3 regions of the Terribacillus sp. 7520-G genome follow, and region 1 is predicted to be linked to each of the others. Evidence: riboswitches for the same ligand, from Rfam matches in the RefSeq annotation. Region 1 holds a riboswitch; each other region holds the start of a gene.
What was found. A riboswitch is a leader RNA that binds a small molecule or an ion and turns the genes downstream of it on or off. The one in region 1 is predicted to bind S-adenosylmethionine.
Positions count from the first base shown of each region.

Region 2: linked by a shared signal. The riboswitch ahead of CHH53_RS14605 (hypothetical protein) and the one ahead of CHH53_RS11305 (methionine ABC transporter ATP-binding protein) in region 1 are both predicted to bind S-adenosylmethionine.
Region 3: linked by a shared signal. The riboswitch ahead of sfnG (dimethylsulfone monooxygenase SfnG) and the one ahead of CHH53_RS11305 (methionine ABC transporter ATP-binding protein) in region 1 are both predicted to bind S-adenosylmethionine.

Region 1 is NZ_NQFP01000029.1:80,159-88,210, reverse strand. Features, by position in the region: gene CHH53_RS11310 (methionine ABC transporter permease) at 1-411, opposite strand, end outside; gene CHH53_RS11305 (methionine ABC transporter ATP-binding protein) at 402-1,427, opposite strand; SAM riboswitch class I at 1,505-1,613, opposite strand; gene CHH53_RS11300 (LutC/YkgG family protein) at 1,795-2,502, opposite strand; gene CHH53_RS11295 (LutB/LldF family L-lactate oxidation iron-sulfur protein) at 2,499-3,929, opposite strand; gene CHH53_RS11290 ((Fe-S)-binding protein) at 3,942-4,658, opposite strand; gene CHH53_RS11285 (FadR/GntR family transcriptional regulator) at 4,783-5,493, opposite strand; gene CHH53_RS11280 (L-lactate permease) at 5,646-7,445, shown strand; gene CHH53_RS11275 (pentapeptide repeat-containing protein) at 7,470-8,052, opposite strand, start outside.
Region 2 is NZ_NQFP01000043.1:16,610-24,661, forward strand. Features, by position in the region: gene CHH53_RS14560 (FusB/FusC family EF-G-binding protein) at 1-513, opposite strand, end outside; gene CHH53_RS14565 (hypothetical protein) at 979-1,368, opposite strand; gene CHH53_RS14570 (hypothetical protein) at 1,383-1,664, opposite strand; gene CHH53_RS14575 (DoxX family protein) at 1,785-2,300, opposite strand; gene CHH53_RS14580 (carboxymuconolactone decarboxylase family protein) at 2,598-2,933, shown strand; gene CHH53_RS14585 (MerR family DNA-binding transcriptional regulator) at 3,038-3,208, shown strand; gene CHH53_RS14590 (MerR family transcriptional regulator) at 3,235-3,459, shown strand; gene CHH53_RS14595 (alanine/glycine:cation symporter family protein) at 3,664-5,076, opposite strand; gene CHH53_RS14600 (cysteine hydrolase family protein) at 5,375-5,647, opposite strand; gene CHH53_RS14605 (hypothetical protein) at 5,744-6,709, opposite strand; SAM riboswitch class I at 6,791-6,895, opposite strand; gene CHH53_RS14615 (DegV family protein) at 7,505-8,052, opposite strand, start outside.
Region 3 is NZ_NQFP01000042.1:43,806-51,857, reverse strand. Features, by position in the region: gene CHH53_RS14450 (DUF4317 domain-containing protein) at 1-1,002, opposite strand, end outside; gene CHH53_RS14445 (DUF3885 domain-containing protein) at 1,130-1,789, opposite strand; gene CHH53_RS14440 (GNAT family N-acetyltransferase) at 1,873-2,367, shown strand; gene sfnG (dimethylsulfone monooxygenase SfnG) at 2,398-3,483, opposite strand; SAM riboswitch class I at 3,585-3,689, opposite strand; gene dhaK (dihydroxyacetone kinase subunit DhaK) at 3,816-5,558, shown strand; gene CHH53_RS14425 (NAD(P)H-dependent oxidoreductase) at 5,750-6,331, opposite strand; gene CHH53_RS14420 (winged helix-turn-helix transcriptional regulator) at 6,445-6,798, shown strand; gene CHH53_RS14415 (VOC family protein) at 6,905-7,360, shown strand; gene CHH53_RS17425 (hypothetical protein) at 7,339-7,512, shown strand; gene CHH53_RS14405 (NUDIX hydrolase) at 7,718-8,052, shown strand, end outside.

The sequences.
Region 1 (8,052 bases):
AATAATCTGGAGCGGACTGGCGCCCATCGCTTTTGCGGCCTCAATGACACCCGGATCGATGCTGATGAAGTTATTTTCAACAACTCGTGCGATGCTGAAGGCTGCTGCTATACTCATCGGGAAGATTGCTGCCCATGTGCCGATTGTCGTCCCTACCACTTCTCTGGTCAGCGGACTGATAGCCACTAAAAAGATGATGAATGGAATCGGCCGAATGATATTGATTAAGAAATTGATGATTTGAAACAAAATCGCATTTTCCAGTATATTCCCTTTTCGTGTGACAAAAAGTAAAAGTCCGATAATGATGCCGAATACAGAACCTATCACCAACGTGACAGCCACCATCAAGATTGTCTGGCCGGTCGCTTCGACAATGCGCGGCCAGAATGTCTGCCAATCTACCCCCATGCCACTTCTACCTCCTCGATCTGAACGATATCATCCAGTTCCTTTACTGCGCTGACCGTTCTTTCTTCGTCTCCTTGGAAGCTCACAAGCAGATTCCCATAGAATTTCTCTTGTATCTCCTGTACGGAACCATACACAATATTCACATCGATATCATGCTTCCTCGTTACCCTGGATAATACCGGGTCACTCGCCACCTCTCCCTTGAAAATGATCCGATACAGCTTCTTCCCGCCTTTTTGACGCCATTCATCCAATAGGGAAGGAGACGGGAGATCCTGCTGTATGGAACGGATAAAACGCTTCGTTGTCTGGTGAATAGGATCTGTGAATGTATCGAATACTCCGCCCGTTTCGATGACCTCCCCTTCCTCCATGACAGCAACCTTGTCACAGATTGCCTGAATCACGTGCATTTCGTGTGTTATCAGCAGAATCGTAATGCCCAATTCCTTGTTCACTTTCTTCAACAGACGCAGAATCTCTCCTGTCGTATCCGGATCCAGAGCCGAAGTCGCTTCATCACATATCAGGATATCCGGGGAAGTAGCCAGCGCCCTGGCAATTCCAACCCGCTGCTTCTGCCCTCCAGAGAGCTGCTCTGGATAATTCTTCGCTTTATCCGAAAGGCCGACGAAGCGCAACAGTTCATCCACCCGTTCTTTTATTTTTGCTCGCGGCATTTTGGCCAGTTTCAGAGGATATGCAATATTACCAGCAACAGTACGCGAGGTTAGCAGATTGAAATTCTGAAAGATCATCCCGATTCTCCTGCGCACCTTCCGGACTTCCCTAGGGGGCAATTTGGCTAAATCTACCCCCTGCACCTCTACAGCACCAGCAGTAGGATTTTCCAGCACATTGACCAATCTCAGCAATGTGCTCTTACCGGCTCCGCTGAAGCCGATGATGCCGAAAATCTCCCCTTGCTCTATCGTCAGGTTCACATTGCGTACGGCGTGCACTTCCCGTTTTCCGATTGTGAAGGTCTTTGATACATTCTTGAACGTAATCAACTCTATTCCCCCTCGCTACACAAAAAGCCCTCTTTTTCTTATCCAGAAAAAGAGGGCTTCATTATGAAACTTCCTCATTCTCATCTTCCAAACACAGCTGTGTTTGCAGGAATTGGCACGGTATTTACGATAAACCCGTTGCCGAGACGTCATAGGGCCTGATCCCTCGATCTCTCTGGATAAGAATAAATCAAGTATGTAGTTGTTAGATTTGATTACCATGTTATGGGTTTTCCAATTGAATGTCAATCCATTTTTTAAATAATCATTCTCTTTTGGAATTTCTTTAAACGAAACATTTTTACAACTGGCGGTTTGAAGCAACAGTTAAGATATACATTGATCCCGGTGTTTTTCCCCGAGCCATCTATTTATCTTCTATCACGATATAAGCAGCCTTCACAGGGCCATGCACGCCGACAACCAGATTCATTTCGATATCAGCCGAGTTGCTTGGTCCGGTGATGAAGTTAATACAGGATGCAATGGTCTCTCCTTTTTGTACTTGCTTGGATATTTGCTGCGCTGCCTGGGTCATCCGGGGAACGATGGTGCTTTTCGGTACCAGGGCGATATATTTATGCGGCAGCAAGCTCACCGTGCGGCCTTTGCCTTCCCCCGAAAACAGCACGACCGTTCCGGACTCAGCCAGCGTGATATCACTGAATGTAATACCGATATTGGCTTTCTCCACAATACCGATGTTGTCATATCCAATGGCAGGATCCCATTCATGCACATCGATTCCTTGTTCGGGCCACGATCGGAGCTGTTCACGCAAACCAAATGCTTCATAGCGTGGGTCTTGCCAAATGGCCAACGGGCCCCCGCCATAGGCTGCTATAGTATCTGCCAGCACATTCGGCAAGGCAGCCGAATCAGTCTCGATAAATTCGGTATGGATAAGCCGGCATTGATCGCGAAGTATCTCCACTAGCTCATCCGGGGTTTTATCAGTCAATGTCTTATCCTGCGGGCGATAATTCCAATTCCGCGCCGGCTTTTCCATCAGCACCTTTGTTCGGCCCAGACGGCTGGCCACATTCGCAAGAAAGCTGGCCTGATTCTGTATCATGCTTTGTCACGCTCCTTTTCGTGCTCCTTGAACCAATCACGGAAACGCTCTTTGTTCGGAGCCGGCAAATCACGAATTTCGGTCCAAGCCTTCAGCGGTCCCGGCCCTTTCGAAATGGTCTCATCCTTTGTAAAAGGCTTCATGACCGAGCTTGCCATTTTTGATCCAGCTGCATAAAGCGGATTGGAGGAAGCTCCTATACCAAATGCCTTCATGGCCATCTTCTCGGAAATCGGTGCACGCCCTTCCCTTTCGACAATCACTTGCCGATGGCGATGAAGCAGCTGATGCAATGGGATTTTGACCGGACAAGCATCCGTACAGGCTGCACAGAGTGTCGATGCATACGGCAGTTCCTTGAAATCATCATATCCGCCCAGCAGCGGTGTCAGCACTGCCCCGATCGGACCAGGGTATATCGAGTTATAGGAGTGTCCGCCGATGTGGCGGTACACCGGACAGACATTGATACATGCTGCACATCGGATACATTGCAGGACAGACTGGAATTCGGTCCCTAGGATACCGGAACGCCCATTATCAACGATGACCAGGTGGAACTCGGATGGGCCATCGGCTTCCCCCGCTGTCCGCGGACCTGTCAAAGCGGTGATATAACTGGTCAGCTTTTGCCCGACGGCACTTCTTGTAAGCAGTCCCACGAGCACTTCAAATTCTTCAAAGGTCGGTACGATGCGCTCCATCCCCATGACACAGATTTGCGTATCCGGTAAGTCGGAAACCATGCCAGCGTTCCCTTCATTCGTGACCAAACCAACCGAACCAGATTCGGCTATGGCAAAATTGCATCCTGTAATGCCGATGTCTGCCTGCAGGAATTCCTGACGCAATTTTTCCCTGGCATGCAGAGCCAGCTCCTCCGGCTTGGAAGTCAGTTTGTACTCCAGCTTCTCGGTAAAGACATCCTTGATCTGCTCTTTGTTTTTATGGAGTGCCGGTGTGACGATATGCGAAGGCGGATCATGGTCGTCCAGCTGCAGGATGTATTCGCCCAGATCTGTTTCGATGACATCGCAGCCTTCCTGTTCCAAGACAGCATTCAATCCGATCTCCTCCGTGACCATCGACTTCGCCTTCAAGATCTTTTGGGCCCTTTTTTCTTTCACGATACCTTTCACATAGTCATTCGCTTCTTCCGCAGTAGCGGCAAAAAAAACATGCCCGCCGCGCTTCTGCAGATTTTCAGCAAGCTCCTGCAAGTAGTAGTCCAGATGATCGAGGGTATGCTGACGTATCTCTTCCCCGTGGGAACGCCATTCTTCCCAGTTCCCCAGCTCCTCTGCTGCATCCAGCCTTCTCGTCCGAAGACGTTCCTGCGCTCCGGCGACTGCTCCGCGCATGAATGTATCTTCCATTTGCTTGTTCACATTTTCCTTGAATTTTTCATTCCCAATCTTCATCGCCATGGTTGTTCCCCCTCACCGACTGTTTAGCACTTCAGCGATATGCATCACCTTGACAGGCTTGCCGCGGCGCTGCATCCTGCCTCCAATATTCAGCAGACAGCCGCCATCCGCCCCAATCAGATAGCTTGCCTTCGTCTCCGTCACGGAATCCACTTTCTCATCGACCATTTGTTCAGAAATATTCCCCATCTTAACGGAAAACGTCCCGCCGAATCCGCAGCAATTCTGCGCATTGGGAAGCGGTTGCATTTCCAAGCCCTCTACATGCGAAAGAAGCTTCATCGGTGCATCCTTCACTCCAAGCAGCCTTGTCATATGACAGGATGGATGGTAAGTAGCCACCCCTTCAAGCTTCGCCCCGACATCCTCTATTTTCAGGACATCCACGATGAATTCTGTCAGTTCGTATGTCTTTTCGGCCAGCCGTTCTGCCCGGGGGCGCCATTTGGGATCATCCCGGAAAACATGCTGGTAATCCTTGAACATCGTGGCACAGGAGCCTGATGGTGTGACAATGACCTCGGCATCCTCAAATGTCGCAATCATCTTCTTCATCGCTTTCTTGGCATCTTCCACATAACCGGAGTTGTATGCCGGCTGCCCGCAGCACACCTGTCCTGTCGGAAATACAATCTCACAGCCCAGCCTTTCCAAAAGCTCCACCGTCGCCTTCCCGACATCGGATTGGAACATATCCACAATACATGTCGCAAATAATGTAACCTTCATGCTGCCACCTCACAAGTAAGGTCATCAGATGACCTGAATGATATCTGATTCCATCATACTACAACCGCTTTCATTTTCCAATACCTGCATATAAGGAAAAAGCCGCCTCGGTCGGCGGCTTATCCTAATCCATATAGGCACGGATCACTCCTTCTACATATTCCAAATGTCTCATCATTTCCAGTCTTGCTTGTTCAGGCTGCTGCAAACGGATAGCGTGCAGTATCGCTTCATGCTGCTTGTTCAATTCCTCGGGAGCTGCTTTTTCACCAAACAGGCAAATCTGTCTCGTTTCCCGCATGGATTCCCCTGTCAAATCCGATACATGGTGCATGAGACGCAGAAGCAGTTTATTTTTGGCCGCATGGGCAATCGTCATATGGAAAGCAAGGTCTGCTTTCTCTCCTTTTTCCGGATCACCTGCGAATTCCTTCATCTCTGCGAGCGCTTGTTCCATCTGTGCCAAATCTTCATCTGAACGGGTCAGTGCTGCTGAAGCGGCAATACCTGTTTCCAGTATATGCCGCACTTCCATAAGTTCTGCCCGGTCTTCTCCGCTCATAAGCAGTGCATGCTGAAGCGGGTAAACGATTCCCTCTGGTTCGAATGCTTTCACGTAAGTGCCTTCGCCCTGCTTCATTTCGACCAAGCCCATTGCCCGCAGGGTTGCCAGTGCTTCCCTGATTGCGGAGCGGCCGACTTGAAAGTTCTCAGCAAGCTGCGTGACGCTTGCCAATTTCTCCCCCGGCTTAAGATTGCCATTCCGTATCATCGAAAGCAGCTCATCGGCTACTTGTTCATATATTTTTTTGGGTTTGATTTGTTTGTATTTCATTGGGTTCCCACCTCCCCCTCATTATAAACGGAAATTTCCCAAATTTTCATTGCATTTTCAAAAAATTCCGCTTTATAATGTAAACAGGTCATCAGATGACCATGCTTTTGCATTATTTTGAAAACGCTTACTAAAAGGGGATGGAAAGGACGATGAGTTTATTAACATTATCATTGATCGCTTTAGTGCCAATCATGACGATCTTATTATTTCTCGTTATCTTAAACTGGCCTGCCAGCCGGGCTATGCCGGTTGCACTTGCCGTAACAGCAATGATTGCCGTTTTCGTTTGGGGGACCAAAACCAACGTGGTGGCAGGTGCCGCTTTCAATGGCCTGATCACTGCTCTTGAAGTCATCTTTATCGTATTCGGTGCTGTTCTGCTGCTGAATACGGTGAAGGAATCCGGTGCCATCCACACAATCCGCCGCGGCTTCATGACCATTTCGCCTGATCGGCGTATCCAGGCCATCCTTATTGCATGGCTGTTCGGATGCTTCATCGAAGGGGCAGCTGGCTATGGGACAGCTGCTGCCATTGCCGCGCCGCTGCTTGTCGCTGTAGGATTTCCTGCCATGGCAGCCGTTCTTGTTTCCTTGATCATTCAAAGCACACCAGTATCATTCGGCGCTGTCGGAACACCGATTCTTATCGGAGTCAATACAGGACTGACTGATCAGCAAACGGTCCTGTCCGGCTTGCAGCAAACCGATATGAGCTACTTTGAATATTTGCTTTACATAACATCAAATGTGGTGCTGGTCCATGCTATAGTCGGATCGATCATTCCGCTTTTCGTCTCCGCCTGCCTTACGCGTTTCTTCGGTCCCAACAAGTCCTTTTTGGAAGGACTGCGAGCGTGGAAGTTCGCTTTGTTTGCCGGTTTTGCTTTTACCATCCCGTATTATTTGATCGGTATACTGCTCGGACCAGAATTTCCTTCCTTGCTTGGTGCGCTCATCGCCTTACTGATCGTTATACCTGCAGCACGCCAAGGCTGGTTTATGCCAAAGGATCAAACCTTCGATTTCCCAGAGCAAAATCAATGGGAAGACGAATGGATCGGCAAACTCAATCTAGTCCCGACAGAGGAAAGACCTGTACGCACCATCCCTATGTGGATGTCCTGGCTTCCGTATGTTTTGGTCGCTGGTATACTTGTATTATCCCGTTCTTTCGATCCATTCAAGCAGTTACTGGAATCGTGGAAGATCGTTTTCACGGACACTTTCGGATCGGGAATAACAACCACCTCCACTCCGCTATATTTACCTGGGTTCTTATTCATCGTTGTCTCTGTCATGACGTTCTTCTTGCATCGAATGAAGTTGGATGCATACAGGAATGCCTGGAAGGATTCGTTTAAAACAGCCGCCAGCGCCGGGATCGCACTGCTGTTCGCCGTACCGATGATAAAGATTTTCCTTCATACCTCATTAGGCGCTGACAAAGTGAACGCTGCCACGGAATCACTTGCCGGACAAAATATGCCGCTCATACTTGCAGAATCCGTTGCTATGCTCACCGGAAGTCTATGGCCGATCGCTGCACCGACTGTGGGGGCATTGGGAGCCTTCATTGCAGGCAGCAACACATTCAGCAATATGATGTTTTCCCTGTTCCAATTCGGAGCCGCAGGCAATATCGGTCTGGATATCCACCAGGCAGGAACAGTTGTCGCCCTGCAGGCAGTGGGCGGGGCTGCCGGCAATATGATTTGCGTCCACAACATCGTTGCCGCTTCTGCCACTGTAGGATTGGCGGGCAGGGAAGGGTCGCTCATCCGGAAAGCGATATTGCCGATGTCCTATTACGTACTGGCAGCCGGATTCCTTGGTATGGCAATTATCCATGGCATCCTGAACGTCTGGCTCTTCCTGTATGCAGCCATCGTAATGCTTTATATTCTGCGTCTGGTCACCGCCAAAAGCACGTTACAGCCCGCCAGCTAAAAAGCTTCCCGCCCGGGAAGCTTTTTACTTGATCACAAGTCCGATCAATGATGCGAATTGAATCGCCTGATGAGGAGAAACGATGCAGCCTTTCAGATCCTCGAGCGACACAATCAGCTGCTGGAAAGTACTCGTACTAAGATCGATGCCTTTTAGTGAAGTCTGTTCAAAATTGGCCTCATTCAAATCACAGTCAATGAATTCCACCCTTTTCAACCGATTGGCATAAAAGTCCGCCCCTTGCAGTCCGCAGGAGGAAAAGATCACTTTCTCCATCTTGGACCTGCCGAAAGATACAAGATTCACCAATGAATCCTCGAAAGCAACATTGCCTAAGCTCGACTCCGTCAAATCTGCGCCCAGCATCTTACAGCCTCGGAACTCCACGCGGTGAATCGAAGACTTGCTCATATTCACATTGGAAAAATCGCAATTCTCAAACCGGACATCCAGCAGATCCATTCCGGTAAAATCGGTATTGTTGAAACGGCTATTGCGAATCACTGCCTTCGACAATCGCAGCCGATATACGGATTCATTCGAAAAATCAGCTTGCTGCACCTGACACATTTCCAATTCCGGTTCTTCTTCAAAGAAAATATCGTGC
Region 2 (8,052 bases), on a different contig from region 1:
CACGTCTCCGAGGCTGTTACACAATGAACAAATCCCTTGTGTACTGCTGTTATCGAAAACGCCGGAAATGCCTTTCAGCTTGCCTTGATATTCCACAATCAAGTGCTGCTTGTGTGCCCTTGTGTCGAACCAGCCGATATACGACAGCCTCTGGAAATCCAGGTCATCCAAATCCGGCATCTGCAGCTTCTTCGCTTTCGGGAATAGCTTCTCCACGGTTTTCTTCGACACTTTCCGAAATGGGATGACGAACTGCTTCAGCTCTGCCAGGAAGACTTCTGCTTCCATTTCATCCTCTATTTCCAAAAGGCGGTTAAGAAGCATTTCCTGTGCATCGGTCATTTCCCCGAGCAGCTCCTCCACTTTCGAAAAGGCATTCATTTTCACTCCATCGAGTGTATCCGCGTGGTTCACCGTAGCATGGGCGCTGATGATATGGGACACCTGCTTTGCGATGAAGTTATATTGATCATTCCGAATAAATGCTTGTTCTGTGTTTTTCCGTTTATCCATTTCCTGTTAGCTCCCTTATCTTTTTAATCTATTTCAGATAAGTGCAAAGCCCGGACAGAAAAGGGTGCATTGGCGATTAGTAAACAGTCCCCTCACACAAAGTATCGCCTTTCCCAATAGGCTTTGCATGAGCTGTTACAAATTCTGACGCATGAGCATTCCTCTCAATTGCCATCAGGTATCACCTCCGCTCCCAGAATATCCAAGAAAGAGCATGACTGCAACAGTTGACGTTATAAAAAAAACCTATTGCTGATGCGCAATAGGTTGGTATGTACTATTTATTCCTCGTATTCTCCTCGATTTGGCGCAATAATTTTATCACGTAGTAAATGGCGGGGAGAGCGACAAGGTACAAAATAATTTCGATGTAAGTAAGAATCAAGTCAAGTAAGCCAAACATATAAAACTCCTTTGTATGAGAACCAATGCACTTAGGTACCAAATAAAGCGAGGAACCAGCCTCTACGATTGGTTCCTCGTTTTTGTCACATAGCAAGAAATGGACTGCACCTTCGCATTCTTTCCTGCACTTGCAAAAGTAAAAATAAGTGCAAATGCATACGACTGTGTATCCATCTTGAAAAAGCCATTCACGGCTCCTTGCTTACCGTGGGTGAAAGCATTGGCAATATGTACTGCTGTGACACCCTCTAGAGAAGAAAGCATTGGCACGATGGTGGCACTTCCAATATATGCTTCCGCCCCGGCTATTTCCAATTTGCAATCAGGAGCAAGTAGTTTCTCTAACTGTTGGTACTGTTGTTGGAATGCGGCAATCGTCAGCTGACGGATAAGCTCGCTTTTAGGAGAGTTGCCACATGATGCTATGCCTGTCACCTGTAGATTTGTCATAAGTACCTGCTTTCTTAAGAAACGATGATTTTCCGTTGCAATGCTCTTGTGACGATACGCTGATAAGCTTGTCGTTGAGGATTCTTGGCAAGCTTTTTACCATTCAGCTTCCCTATCACCTTTCGGACATCTTTATCATAGATGAGCAAATCACGGTATGGCTGCTGTTTCAGATATTGCTGGAACCATTCTGTTTTTCGCAGTTGTTCGATATTGTGCTGGATATCGTCTTCTTCATAAGTACCTGTCAAAGAAGACAGCAGCATAAGATTGAATACATCTAAAAGTAAGACCATCATATATCCTCCATTCTTTTCCTCATAAAGGAAAGTATACTAATTGTACGAAAAACAACGCATGAAGTTGCATTATTCAGCAAAAAACCTACTGCTTGATGGCAGTAGGTCATAAAATCTTTAAGAAGCAACCGGCTTCGTCGGTGTTCTCGGTGTATGTTTTGGATAGTGATTTCTTAAATATGGCAGCACCCAGCGGTCGAGTCCATAGCGTCCGGCATTGGCTCCAGCGACTAGTAAGAAGATCGTAAGCAAGACCATCTGTGCATTTGTGCTCACAGTGCCGCTGAAAAGGAAGGCGAAGTTCATCGTAATACCCATGAGGGCGGCGAAATTGGTAAAGACTCCGAGAATGAGTGCCATTCCGACAAGGATCTCTCCCCACATGACGAGGAAGCTGAACAGCCCGGCATTCGGCAAGGCCACCTGTTCCAGGAAGACTGCCCACCAGCCTTGTACCGCCGGATGCTCACCGCCTGCCTGTGCAATCGCTCCTTGCAGGAAGCCGCCAGCATCGAACCCACCGCCCGTCAGTTTGCCGAGTCCGCCCGTAAGCCACGTATATCCTAGATAAATCCGGATAATCGCCCAAAGCCCTGCAGCCGTTTTGCTGCTTCGAATCCACTTTATGATCATTTCCTTCCACACTCCATCCACGAGAATAGTTTGTTAAACATTTCACATATTAGATTGAGAGGGATCAGCGCTTTTCCTTCTACATTTGTAGTATAAACGAGAAGAATGGATTGCGCTTATTATTATGATCATTTTCACAAATCAGCAATAACTCTCTTACAGTTTTGTGACTTTGGATAAAAAGCGGTTTCAACATTGTAAATACGGTGCTGTTATATCCCCTTGACTTTGAGTCGACTCTAAGGTGTAGCGTAAATAATGAAGATACTGAATGAATTGCAGGAAGGGGAATTTTAAATGGCAGAAAAACAAACAGCAGGACGGGATTTGTTGGGGGCTTTCGCTCCGAAATTCGCTGAACTGAATGATGATGTCCTTTTTGGTGAGGTCTGGTCAAGGGAGCAGGAGTTATCACCACGCGACCGCAGTTTGATCACTGTTTCTGCACTGCTTGCGGGTGGAAATATGGAACAGCTCACCCCTCATCTCCAGAAAGCAAAAGCAAATGGCTTAATGAAAGAAGAAATTGCTGAAGTCATCACACATCTGGCCTTTTATGCCGGATGGCCGAAAGCTTGGTCAGCATTTCATATAGCCAAGCAAGTTTATGATGAAAATGAGAAAGAAGGATAACATATGACAACAACGAATGTAAGTAAGACCGATTGGCTGGAACCTGTTGACGAAGAGCGGTACAGCAAGCTGTGAATGGCATCGGCGGACAAGGAGAATGGACGATGGCATATCGTATAGGGGAATTGGCGAAACTTACGGGGCTAAGCGAGCATACCTTGCGTTTCTATGAAAAAGAAGGCTTGCTTGTGCCAAAACGGAATAGTGGCAATATCCGTGTCTACTCAGAAGATGACCGGCTCTGGACCGAATTCATCGTGCAATCGTGCATATGAAAGGGACCGGTATGTCACTGGAGGATTTGAAAAAATACAAAGAGCTTCGGGAAGCAGAAAGTGATGACTACGAGGAATTAGTCGCTCTTTTGATCCGGCATAAAGAAAATGTCGAAGCGAAGATTGCAGCGTATCAGCGCAATCTGGATCTGATGAACAAAAAAATAGCCATGTATACACAATATATAGAGGGCAATGAAGACAAGGATTTGTATGAGCGATTTGCGGAAAATAGAAGTACACATAAATAGCCTTTGCACATGACGATTTGGATGGCTGGAGAACCATGATGTCCTCCTTGACGACATTACCCATCAGCAAAAAAAGTGGAGAGATATTGATTCTCCCCACTTTTTTGGTTACATGCCCGGTAATCCTTCCGGTGCTGATGAGAAATGAAAAATGCGTCGTCCCTCTTTTCAGCCTGTTCCAGACTAGGAATCAGGTTACTCTTTTTACACGGTCTTTCTTTGCCTTTCATCTTCCTGTTCACGTTCCACCCAATAGTCCGCATTCTCGATATTGACCTGCGAAGGACGGAACACGGGATCAAGCCCTTGCTTCCTTTGCGCCTTATAGTCCTTGAGCGCTGCCACCGTCGGTTTATACAGCAGGATGACAGCGATTAAGTTTACCCAGACCATCAAACCAAGTCCTATATCCGCCAATGTCCAAGCCAATGTAGCCGTACGGACCGTACCGAAGAATATCGCTGCCAGGAATAACACTTTCAAAATATTGGAGAAAATCTTCCTCGATCTCCCTCTGACAATATAAAATAGATTCGTCTCCGCAATATAGAAATAAGCAACCAATGTGGTAAAGGCAAAGAAAAATAGGGAAATGGCTACAAACGGCGATCCGAATCCTCCAAGTACTTCATCCACGGCTGCCTGCGTATATCCTGCACCTGCTTCCATTCCATCCGTATAATCGACGATATAGCCTCCCTCTGGATCGGTTACACTGTAATTGCCTGTCATCAGTATCATCAATGCGGTCGCTGTACAGATGAGCAGCGTATCGATATAGACGGAAAAGGTCTGCACCAACCCCTGCTTTACCGGATGGGATACTTCAGCCGCTGCCGCTGCTTGGGCTCCGGTTCCCTGCCCTGCTTCATTGGAATATAAGCCTCGTTTCACTCCCCAGCTTATGGCAGCTCCAATCATACCGCCAAACGCGGAGTCGACACCGAAAGCACTGCTGAAAATAAGTGCAAATGTACTTGGAATCTGCTCGATATTCGCAATAATGACGATAGCAGCTACGATTAGATAGAATAATGCCATGATCGGGACAGCATAGGATGCCAAGAAGGCGATTCTGCGGACACCGCCAAAGATGACATAACCTGTGATGGCAACCAAGGCAATTCCAGTAATCACCGGTCCGATGCCGAATGCATTATTCATACTGTCAGCTATTGCATTAGCCTGCACTCCCGGAGTCAAAAGACAGGTGGATACAGCCGCGACCACCGCAAAAATATAGCCGTACCATTTCCATCCAAGCCCTTTCTCCGCATAATAAGCTGGTCCGCCGCGATACTCGCCATCTACTTTCTTTTTATAAATCTGGGCAAGCGTCGACTCCGCAAAAGCAGCCGCCGACCCGAAGAAAGCAATGAACCACATCCAGAATACGGCTCCCGGTCCTCCTGCCGCGATGGCAGTCGCAACACCAGCTATATTCCCTGTACCGACTCTTCCGGATAGTGCGATGACCAGCGATTGAAAGGGCGAAACGCCTGATTCGGAACTTTTTCCGGTAAATGTGTGCACAACCATGTCCTTCAGATATCTGACCTGCAGCAAACCAGAAGCTATCGTATAAACGCCCGCAACCACCGCTATGAAAATCAGCATCGGCACACTCCATAAATAACCGCTTATCGACGTCAAAAAAGCTTCAAATCCCAATAGGATACCTCCTGAAAAAATGTATTTGAGATGGAATATATGTTCATTATGTCCAAAGGCTCGGTAAGATGCATGGAAGTTGTAAGGTTATATGACTATAATTTTGATTATTCAGAAAAATATCGTCATGCCTGACGAAGAAAATGGATCTCTGACAGCTCCTTTTCTTTCTTTGCAATAAAATGACCCAAGCTCCCCAGTGTTGGGCTTGGGTCATCCGTATCCTGGCTTTCCTTTGTACAGCTTATCGAAACGTATCATGTACCGGATCAAATATATCCTCTGCTGCCGACCGTACGACAGAGAAATTATCAGCATTGAAATGTCCATGAAAAGCATTAGTCGCCTGCTTATCGAATACAAATAGGCTGGCGGCTCCTGCTTTGTGTGCTTTACTTATGACGATGTTGATTTGCTCAATCAGATTCTCTTTGCGATAGACAGGTCTCTCCCCTGCACCGCCTTCAATCAGTGCCTGTTGCACATCAATGATCAGCAGTGCCTGCTTCAAGAGCATCTCCCCTGACTGTATGCTTGTCTTTTCCTCTCCATGATGAATCGCCTTGGATGGCTACAGTATACGGTAACATGGACGGGAATGGGAGAGCATTCCTTAGAATTGCAGCTCCTTGCTCCGCCAGAGATAGGTCTGGATCAGCTGATTGGTATCCTCCAAATCCTTCACTGAAACGACCTGTGTCGTCTGGTCGAGATGCTCGATCGGGATATTCAGGATGCTTACCGGCGTTTTAGTGGACAGTTTCTTATACCGATGACGGAACAGGAATTCCAGTTGGAATGGGATGTCATGTGCAATGGCCAAATCGACCAGCTGATTTTTCAGGGTCTGATTGATTGGTATCGTCTTATCTGCCACTTTGATTGCGACACCGCTTCCCAGTTCGATTGCTCCCCGGCTTTTATGAGCGATTCTTTGCTGGGGGACGGACCCGATATAAAAGGCAGCTTCCCCTTCTAGCTGATTGGCAAGATGCTTCTTATTATGGAAAGGAAAGAAGATGATGGTGATGTCCCCTTCCGCTGTATCCCATTGCTGCAGAAGATTGATTGCAATTGCCGGTGCAATCTTATTATCCAGCCCTTTCCCGACGACGCGGCCGCTCACTTCGTCACCAAGATACAGGAAGTCATCGAATAATGTCACATGATTGCCTGGTTCCACCCCCATTTCACGTGCATCATGCTCGGTATTGGCCCCGATATCGATGACAGCGGCATGCTGACCTGCTTCACCTGCCATGACCACTCCGCACAGCAATCCATTCTTTGTCTCTACCTGGACCGATTGCCCTTGCGCATACGTCAACGAAAAATAATTCGCGTCTGCTACAAGCGCCCCTGACTCGGTGATCGATGTCACCACATAGATTTCTTCCTTCACCTCTGCCAGCAAGGTGATTTTTGGCGTATACTTTTCTCCATATTTACGGACAATAAGATTCCCCCGTCTGTCGAAGTGCATCTCATCCGCAAACGGCGTGATCTTATCGACGATTTGTGAAACAAACGATTGATTATACCCTTTGTACTTGGATAATTCCCGGATCAATTCAAACATGTTGCCTTCCCCTTTCGTATAGGCAGCGGGACAAATACAAAAGCCTCTCGGACAAGATGCGTCGAGAGGCTTCCTCTATTCATCTTATCTGCCGGTTATGAACCGATGGAATTAGCACAGTGTCTGTCGTCAGACCTGCTGCTGAGGCTTCGCAGGGCCATATCCCTCCACCTCTCTGGATAAGAAACATATACAGTTTTCAGAAAGTGTATCATTCCATTCAATGATTGTCAATATATCTTATCGGTATACTCAGGATAACTGGATGCAGGGAAAACCTATAAACCAAAGTAATAAAAAACAGCTGAAATTGTAATTAATAAAAAATTCTCTTCGGCTTGCAATATAAAAAATGAAACAAATAATGGATATTCAAATACTCTTATGCATCAAAAAAGCCACCAATAGGTGACTCAGTTATTCTCCAATTCTTCTATTTCTTTCTTTACTTGATTGGCTTTCTTAGATACAACCCAACTAATGATAGTCAGGATTACAGTTACTAACATGAGAATATCGCTAATTGTCTGTGATGTACTTCCAAATGGATAATCCCGAAGTAAGAGATACAACACCAGAAATATACCGAACCAATACTTAGATATAAAATCCCAGATTTTCATAGCTGCCTTCAACCCCTTTGTAATATTTTATTATATTACATAATTTTGGATAATGGAAGCTGACGATTATGGCGTTACAAACCCCATAGGACTTTACACTTATCCATTTAGCAGCATTGGATTGATCATTACAATAAAACCTCGGGCAATCACGCTGTCCGAGGTCCCTGTATCATGTAGCCGATTCATATGGATAGTCAGCCGGCATCCAGCTGGCACCGATACCGCCCCGTCCAAAATGAATTGCCATGACGGAGCTTATTTCGTTGCTGATGAAGACTTCTGCTTTATCACCGAATGCTTCCATTGCTTCCTTTAACTCAGCGGCAAGCTCGGTGGAATTCACATGTGTTATCCGGACAACCTGTTTCCCGGATTGCTCGATATTATGTCGTAATTTTTCCAGCATCCACTTCAGCAGGCGTTTCTTCGTGCGGACCTTACCCATGACTTCCAGCTTCGCTTCCTCAAAACCGACAATCGGTTTTATATGCAGGAGGTTTCCGATCCTGGAGGCTGTTTTCGAAATTCGGCCGGTACGCACCAGTGTAGTCAGGTCATTTATCGTAAGGTAGAGCTGGCTGTGGGAACGGTAAAATTCAACCGCCCTCAATATTTCATCGAAAGCTTCCCCTTGCTCCATGAGCTGGCACACTTTGATGACGATATTTTCTGTACCGATGGAGGCAGTATTCGTATCAATGACAGTGATCCTCCCGT
Region 3 (8,052 bases), on a different contig from region 1:
GGAGTTGTACTTTGGCAGTACGCTGGTTGCTTTCATTTCATATTTCTCATCGTCGATGACTTTTTGATAGGCGGTCTCCACTTTTTCGGGGGTCACGTCTTCCACACCGCTCATCGTCAGAACGCGTTGAATATCCTGCCGGTCGAGTTTCGGTGGTTCATCTTCTTCATTTTCCTCGACCACACGGTTGATTTCTTCATAGACATTGGCGAGTGTCGAGGTGTTCAGCTGGTCTCCTGTGATATCCTTGACGATTTCCTCGAAAACGCTCTTGTCATCTTTTGCTGTCATGATTTCTTCGGCATTCAATACATTTTCGATGAACGCTGTATCCGGTTCAAAGGCCTTTGCCGTTGAATAAAGGACGTGGTTGACATCAGCCGCGCTGTCATTAAAGCATGGGAAGAGGAAGCCGGATAACGGGGACTGCAGATTGATGACTGGATCGACTGTCACATTATACTTGAACTCCCGCTCCACATAATCGAATTGCAATTCCTTCTTCGGCTCCTGTGTCTTGTTGATGCTGCAAAGCAGGAATTGATGGGAATACATCGTGTCATTGGCGCTTTCCTCTGATTCCTCGCTTTGGCGTTTTTGGGCTTTCAGGTATTCCGCCTTGATGAAACTGATGACAACATCATGCTCATACTGCCTGTCCTGCAGCATTTTGGCAACAAGGCGGAGCATGTCATTGGCCCATTCCTCGACATCATTCGTGAGCAGGCCGCGATGCAGGATGAACTGACTGCTGTCCTCGGCATCCCGTTTGAATTTCAATTCGAATAATTTCTCATCGAGCTGTCCGGCCAGTACCTTCTTGAAATTGCCAAGAAAAAGTTCCTGCTGGTCTTCATCCAGCATATCGAATGGCATACGCTCATGATGATAAATGTCGCTTGATTCTTTCATGATATATACATTGAATATATCCGAGATTTTGAGCTTATCATTGCCTTTTTTGAATTGTCTTCGGATAGTTGCGATATCTTTTTTATTCATATTGATTCCCGTTCCTTATCGATAGAGTGAATTGCGCGTTCACTTATTTTAACATAGACATAGGCTGCGAAACGGCACTTTTATTGTAGAGTTTTGAATTATATTCTTATTGATATGAAGAAATCGATTAGCGATTTAGATGGACAGGGAGCTGTTCATCCCTTGTCTTTATATCATATGTATAGCCTGAAAGCCGACTTGATAAAGACTCCAATGCTGCTGGCTCTTTTGCAACCACCTCGCATCCGCGATCATCATAGATGAAAAAGATGATATCCTTGCTTTTGTTGATAAAAAAGATGTCGGGGTAGCCGGCATGCGCTTTGAATCTCGGTTTAAGGGGAGGGAAATCCTTATTGCATGCAGCTTTCAGCAGCGCTGGAATCCGGATATCAGCTGGTCTGCACTTGAGGGAAAACTGCTGGTATTCGAACAGACTTTCATCTTCAAACGGGTAAGGCAATGTGTGAGCCCGAATCTGATAGAGCAACTTTTTCCTTCTTATAAATGGTCTAAATAGATTTGTCTTCTTTATTCGTCCACGTTTCCCCTTATATAGATTGGCAGCTAGATAAAGCTCATCGTCTGAATCAAATAAATGCCTGAAAATGGTCAATGCTTGATGATAGACGAGATGGAACAGATCCATATTGAGCTGGTCATTGTCCAGTAATTGATGGCTATCTCCGCCGAGCGCTATATGCATGCCAGTATGCCATCGATGATAAATGCTTGGTACCAGTTCAAGATCGGCAAAGCAGACTGCGAGATAGTCTTTTGCATGCATGTCAATCACTCCTTCCTTGGAGAGCTAGTGTAGTATAATGATTATATAATGATATTGTTTGAAAATGGCAGGGGATGAATAATATGGACATTCACTTTACTGTACCACATCGAGAGGATTTAGAAGAACTGATGGATATTGAATATGCTGGCTTCACACCTGATGAAGCGGCGACGAAAGAAGCCATGCTGGAGAGGATTGAGATTATAGCAGATTCATTCATCGTGGCAAGAGATAGCCGCGATAAGATCCTCGGCTATGTCGTCGGTCCAGTCATACCTCAGCATTATATCAATGATGAATTGTTTGAACATACAATCCCTAATCCGCCAAGCGGGGGATTTCAAAGCATACTCAGTTTGGCGGTGCATCCTCACCATAGAGGGAAAGGGATTGCGGTAAAGCTGTTAAATGAATTGGAAAAAATGTGTGTGAGATATCAAAGGCAGGGAATCACCCTGACATGCTTGGATCATTTGGTGCCTTTCTATGAGGCAAGTGGGTACTGTAATGAGGGGGAATCAGCTTCTGAGCATGCGGGTAAAGTTTGGTTCAACTTGGTGAAAAGCTTAAAGTGATTGCTCCTGTGCATAAGTGAACAGCCCACATCAAGTGGGCTGTTTTGCATGTGTCAAAGCTGCTTCCCTTTCACGGACGAGCGGGATGACTTGACGACCGAAGCGCTCCAAATCCTCTTCATAATGGAAGTGGCCGGTCAGGACAAGGTCGACACCGATTTGTTTCAAGCGGATGATTTGGTCGGCTACTTGTTCGGCTGTACCGATCAGACCGGTTTTGAAGCCGTCATTATATTGGACAAGGTCCTCAAAAGAGGAGTCTGCCCACATGCCTTGCTTGCTGCGTGTTGCCTGGCCTGCGTCCTTGACGGATTCCCGGAATCCTTCCACGGCTTCATCATCGGCGTGCGCTACGATGTCACGCAGAAGGGATACGGCTTCTTCTTCTGTGTCCCGGACGATGGCAAAGCCGTTTACGGCGAATTTGACATCCCGTCCTTGTTTGGCTGCTCGGGCTTTTACATCCTGGATTTGCTGCTGGAACCCCTCCAGTGTATTGCCATTCATGAAATAATAATCGGAAACACGGGCAGCCATGTCCCTGGCAACCTCTGAATTACCGCCCTGGAAGATTGGAATCCGATTTTTGGGCTTTGGCTTCAATGGGGCATCCGTCAATCGATAAAAGTCTCCCCGATAGGTAGCTTGTTCTTCTTCCCACAATGCCCGAAGCACGCGGATGAATTCCTCGGAACGACGGTAGCGTTCATCATGATCGAGCCAATGCTCGCCGTAGCTGATGAATTCCTGCTTGAACCAGCCGCTGACGATATTCACAGCAGCACGGCCGCCGCTGATATGATCCAAAGTGGCAAGCATCTTGGCATAGACGCCTGGATGCCAAAGCCCAGGGTGGACAGCCGAAATAAGGTTCAGTTTCTCGGTGACACTGGCAAGGGCCGAGGCGAGTGTTATCGCCTCGAGCTGTTTGTCTGCACCATAGCTTGCGATGAAGCGTGTTTGCAGCAGGGCATATTCAAAGCCATTCTGTTCGGCGATTTGCGCATAGCGTTTATTTGCTTCGAAACTCCAATCCGTCTTTTGCGGCAGCTTGGAAATGACCAATCCGCCGCTCACATTTGGTACCCAATAAGCAAATTTCACATTCTTGGTCATGTTTACACTCCAATCAAGCTTGCTTATCAAGGCGTATACGAAAGCAGCCCTTCTCCATATAAAAGAGAAGGGCTGCCGGGTCTGTAACTATCCGTACACGCTTCTCATCTTCAGGATGCATCATCCTTCTGAAATTGGCACCGTGCTGCTGACAGTCGGTTGCCGAGGCTTCACAGGGTCAGTCCCTCCGCCTCTCTTGATAAGAAAACTATTTTTTTAGTGATTGTATCCAAACTTTTCAGACTTGTCAACCTAGTCTGTGCAATTCTTGATTCGTTCTGTTAAGCTGAAGGAAGATAGACACTTTTGCTTGGATAAGAGGAGGATGACCAATGAAGAAAATCATCAATCGCCCAGAGGATGTTGTCCTGGAAATGTGCCACGGGCTGGTATTGGCGCACCCGGAGCTCGAGTTATTGAAAAAGTATAAAGTGATCAAAAAGAAACGACCGCAAACGGATAAGGTGACGCTGATCAGCGGGGGCGGGAGCGGGCATGAGCCTTCGCATGCCGGTTTTGTCGGGGAAGGCATGCTGGATGCCGCGGTATGCGGTGATATGTTTGCTTCCCCTTCCCAAATCCAGGTGTATCAAGCGATCAAGGAGACAGCTGGTGAGAAGGGTACATTGCTCATCATCAAAAATTACAGCGGGGATATCATGAACTTCAAGAATGCAGCTCACCTGGCCAAGGAAGATGGACTGGAAGTGGATTATGTGAAGGTCGATGATGATATCGCGGTTGAGGATAGTTTATATACGGTCGGGAGGCGAGGTGTTGCCGGTGTCGTCCTTGTACATAAGATTGCCGGTGCAGCAGCAGCCGAGGGGCGCGACCTGCAGCAAGTGAAAGCCGCTGCCGAGAAGGCTGTTTCGCGGACACGCAGTATCGGCGTAGCCTTGACATCCTGCACCCTGCCTGGAGGCGAACCGACTTTCGAACTGGCAGAGGATGAGATGGAATACGGTGTGGGTATTCATGGGGAACCAGGGATAAGACGTGAAAAAGTACTGACAGCGGATGAATTGGCGAAACGTATGGTAGATGACTTACTGAAAGAAGGAGAGCCGGAAGAAGACGCGGCATTGCTGATCAATGGATTCGGCGGGACGCCATTGCAGGAGCTGTATCTGTTCAATCAGTCAGTCAATCGGGAACTGGCAGAGCGTCATATAAAAATAAACCGCATATTCGTCGGCAATTATATGACGAGCATCGATATGTCCGGTGTTTCGGTGACGATCATGTCACTTGATGAGGAGCTGCGCACGCTGCTTTCCAGCCATTCGGATACACCTGCTTTCAAGATCGACGGACCGGTCGAGCAGCCGCCATTTGAAGAGCGGGAAGAATCAGCGGAGGATGCGGTTGCTTCTTTCCGGGTGGAAACGGACAGTTCGTATGCACAAGTAAAAGAAGATTCCATCACGCTGGAAAATATCATCTACTTAGTCGATAAAATGAGTGAAATCATCATTGAGAATGAAGCGGCTTTCAATAAGCTGGATACACACGCGGGAGATGGCGATTTCGGAAATAGTGTGGCAAAAGGCTTCCGTCAATTGAAACGGGAGTGGAAGCAGATTCTCAGTCAAGATGATCTGACAATTGCACGCTTCCTCGACGACGCTTCCATGGTGATCATGGAGCATTGCGGGGGTGCTTCAGGTCCGATTTGGGGCGGAGCGTTCCGAGCTGCGGGTAAAGCGGCAGAAGGGAAAAACGAGCTTTCTGTACCAGCATTCGCTGATACGCTGCAGCGTATCGTCACGGCAATTCAGGATATCGGGGAACGTTCCTTCGGCCGCGGTGCGGAAGTTGGCGATAAGACATTGATCGATGCCCTCGCTCCATGTGCAGACAGCTGGCAGCAGAGTGCCGCAGCAGGTGAAGACGTGAAGGCTGCTTTCCGGAAGGGGGCGGATGCTGCGGTGAACGGAGCTGAAAAGACAAAGGAAATCGTTGCCCGGATGGGACGCGCCGGTACGGTAGGGGAGCGCAGCCTTGGCTATCCGGATGCCGGGGCGCATGCTCTGGGAGTCATCTTTACCAAGTTGGCGGAAAGTCTGGAATGATGGATAAACAGTCAAATTGGAAGAACCGAGATAAATGGAGATTAGAATAGGGCCGTGGAGAAAGTTCCACAGCCTTTTACATACGTCAGAATCAGTCATTCCCGGCAACATCTTTGCAGCATTTTAATTCAGAAGGAACTCTGGTCATTCGAGTTGCTGAAGCCCCTCATGGAAGGGCTTTTGGATTGACCTTATATCATTTGAGGAAGTTCTTTTAAAAATAGATGTCTATTATCATCAGTTGTCAAGTTCACCCTAGAAAAATTAATCCATTTAGTATGTTCGTTTTTAATTCCGAGATCAGCAAGAGTTCGATTTATGAAAACACCTTGAATAGCATTCCCTGCTTCATTTTCAAGATACTCTTTTTCCGATGTAGAAGTGGTGATGACGGTTGTTTTTCTTATGTTGGTCAATAATCCAGTCAAAGCACCTGTTTCTTTATTTTCTAAGATAGCAAAACCCGATAGCATTACTTTATCGATGAAACCTTTTAATATGGCTGGTAAATCCCACCACCAAACAGGAAAAATAAAAATCAACTCAGTTGCTTGGTTTAGTAGTTTTTGATATTGCTTAACTAATTCGTATGGCGTTTCACCCTTATTAAAAAACTTTAATTCTTCTGCGGTAAATGCTGGATTAAATTCATCTTTATACAGATCTATCACTTGGAATGTTTCTTTCTTTGATTCTAAATCTTTTGTGATCGAAGTTAAAATTGCATGGTTAAAGCTACCTTCCCAGGGGTGTGCATAAATAATTGTTTTCATTTCCTATTCCTCCTATATTGTGTTCTTTATATCTGCATTCATTTTATTTCGGGTTTTGACTCTAAACAAGTATGGTAATGAAAGTGCGATACTAACCAAAAGGAGAGTGTGAAATGGATATACGATCATTCGGATATAATGGGGATTTGAAAAATACTGGATTTGGATACACTTTGTCATTGATAGGTGGAAAATATAAAATGATAATTTTATATACCCTATATACAAGTAATGGACCGATTCGTTACAACGAGTTAAAACGTGTGATTGATAAAATCTCATATAAATCCTTGACCAATACGTTAAAGGAATTAGAAAAGGATCAATTGATAGTTAGAAAAGAATATGCGCAAGTTCCTCCAAAAGTAGAATATAGTTTATCAGAACAAGGAAAATCATTGATTCCTGTATTAGATGCGATTTGTTATTGGGGTGAAAAGCAATTGGAAGATAGAAAAATTAACTGAATAAATAATATATCGATACTAAATCATGGTGGGGTATGAATTATATCAGCATTTCTATTTTTAGTTGTTATATTCTGATTATACAATCAAGGAAGGAGTGTTTTATTTGATAGAAGGATTATATGAAGCACATCTGCCAGTAAGTGATTTAAAGGAATCCATTGCATTCTATGAGGGACTGGGACTCGAACTCTCCCATATCCATGAGGATAGATTGGCATTCTTTTGGATAAAAAAGGGCCACAGCTGGCTTGGTCTCTGGGAATCGGACAAGGCAGAGCTTGATTATCATCCATCGATCAGGCATGTCGCATTTCAAGTAAGCTTGGAGAATCTGAAACGTGCCTCGGAGTGGTTGAGGGAAAGAGGATATCGGCCAAGGGAGGCGTTTGGCTTCGGCCCTCATGAGCCTTTTGTGATGGCACATGATGGAATGGCACATGCGAAGATTCATTTCAATGATTTGGATGGGAATAGTCTGGAGCTTATCTCGAAGATGGAAAATCCCAACAATGTAACAGCAAGGATGTATTTGAGTGAATGGGAGAAAGACAATGCCTAGGGCAGGTACCGGGGAAAAGGCGGGATGGCCATTATTTGACGAATCAGCTGGCAGAAGCTCTATGCCAATTCTCCAAGCACCTATGGCATATGGCAGGAGGCAGGACGAAAACGTATCCGAAGCAGGCGGCTCAAGTGTTATCTGGAAGCTGACAGAACCTGCCATCAATCCCCCTTTAGTATCAGCTTATTATTCCGGCACGTTGAAAATCTGCAGCAGCGCAAGACAATGCTGGAGAAACAATGTATTTATGATGCGGGCAGCACCCAAATTCCGAAAGAGCCATCACTATTCAGGAACAGAAGCATAAACTAGTGGACGAAGCATAAATAAGATTACGGATGATAGGTGATAGTCTTGGAAAAATGGTTGGAATGGGCCAGGAGGATACAGGCAATTTCCCAGGCAGGGCTGCATTTTTCAAAGGATGTATTCAATCGGGAGAGATACGAGGAGCTGCAGCAGCTCAGCGCGGAAATCATTGCTGATTATAGTGTGCAGTCAAAAGAACAAGTCAGGGGGATGCTCGCAGCCGAAAAAGGTTATCCCACACCTAAGCTGGATATACGAGGAGTCGTGTTCCGGGATGGAAAACTGCTGTTGGTGAAGGAGAAGATGGACGATCGCTGGTCGCTGCCTGGCGGATTTTGTGAGGTGGGATTATCGGCTGGTGAAAATGCGGTAAAGGAAAT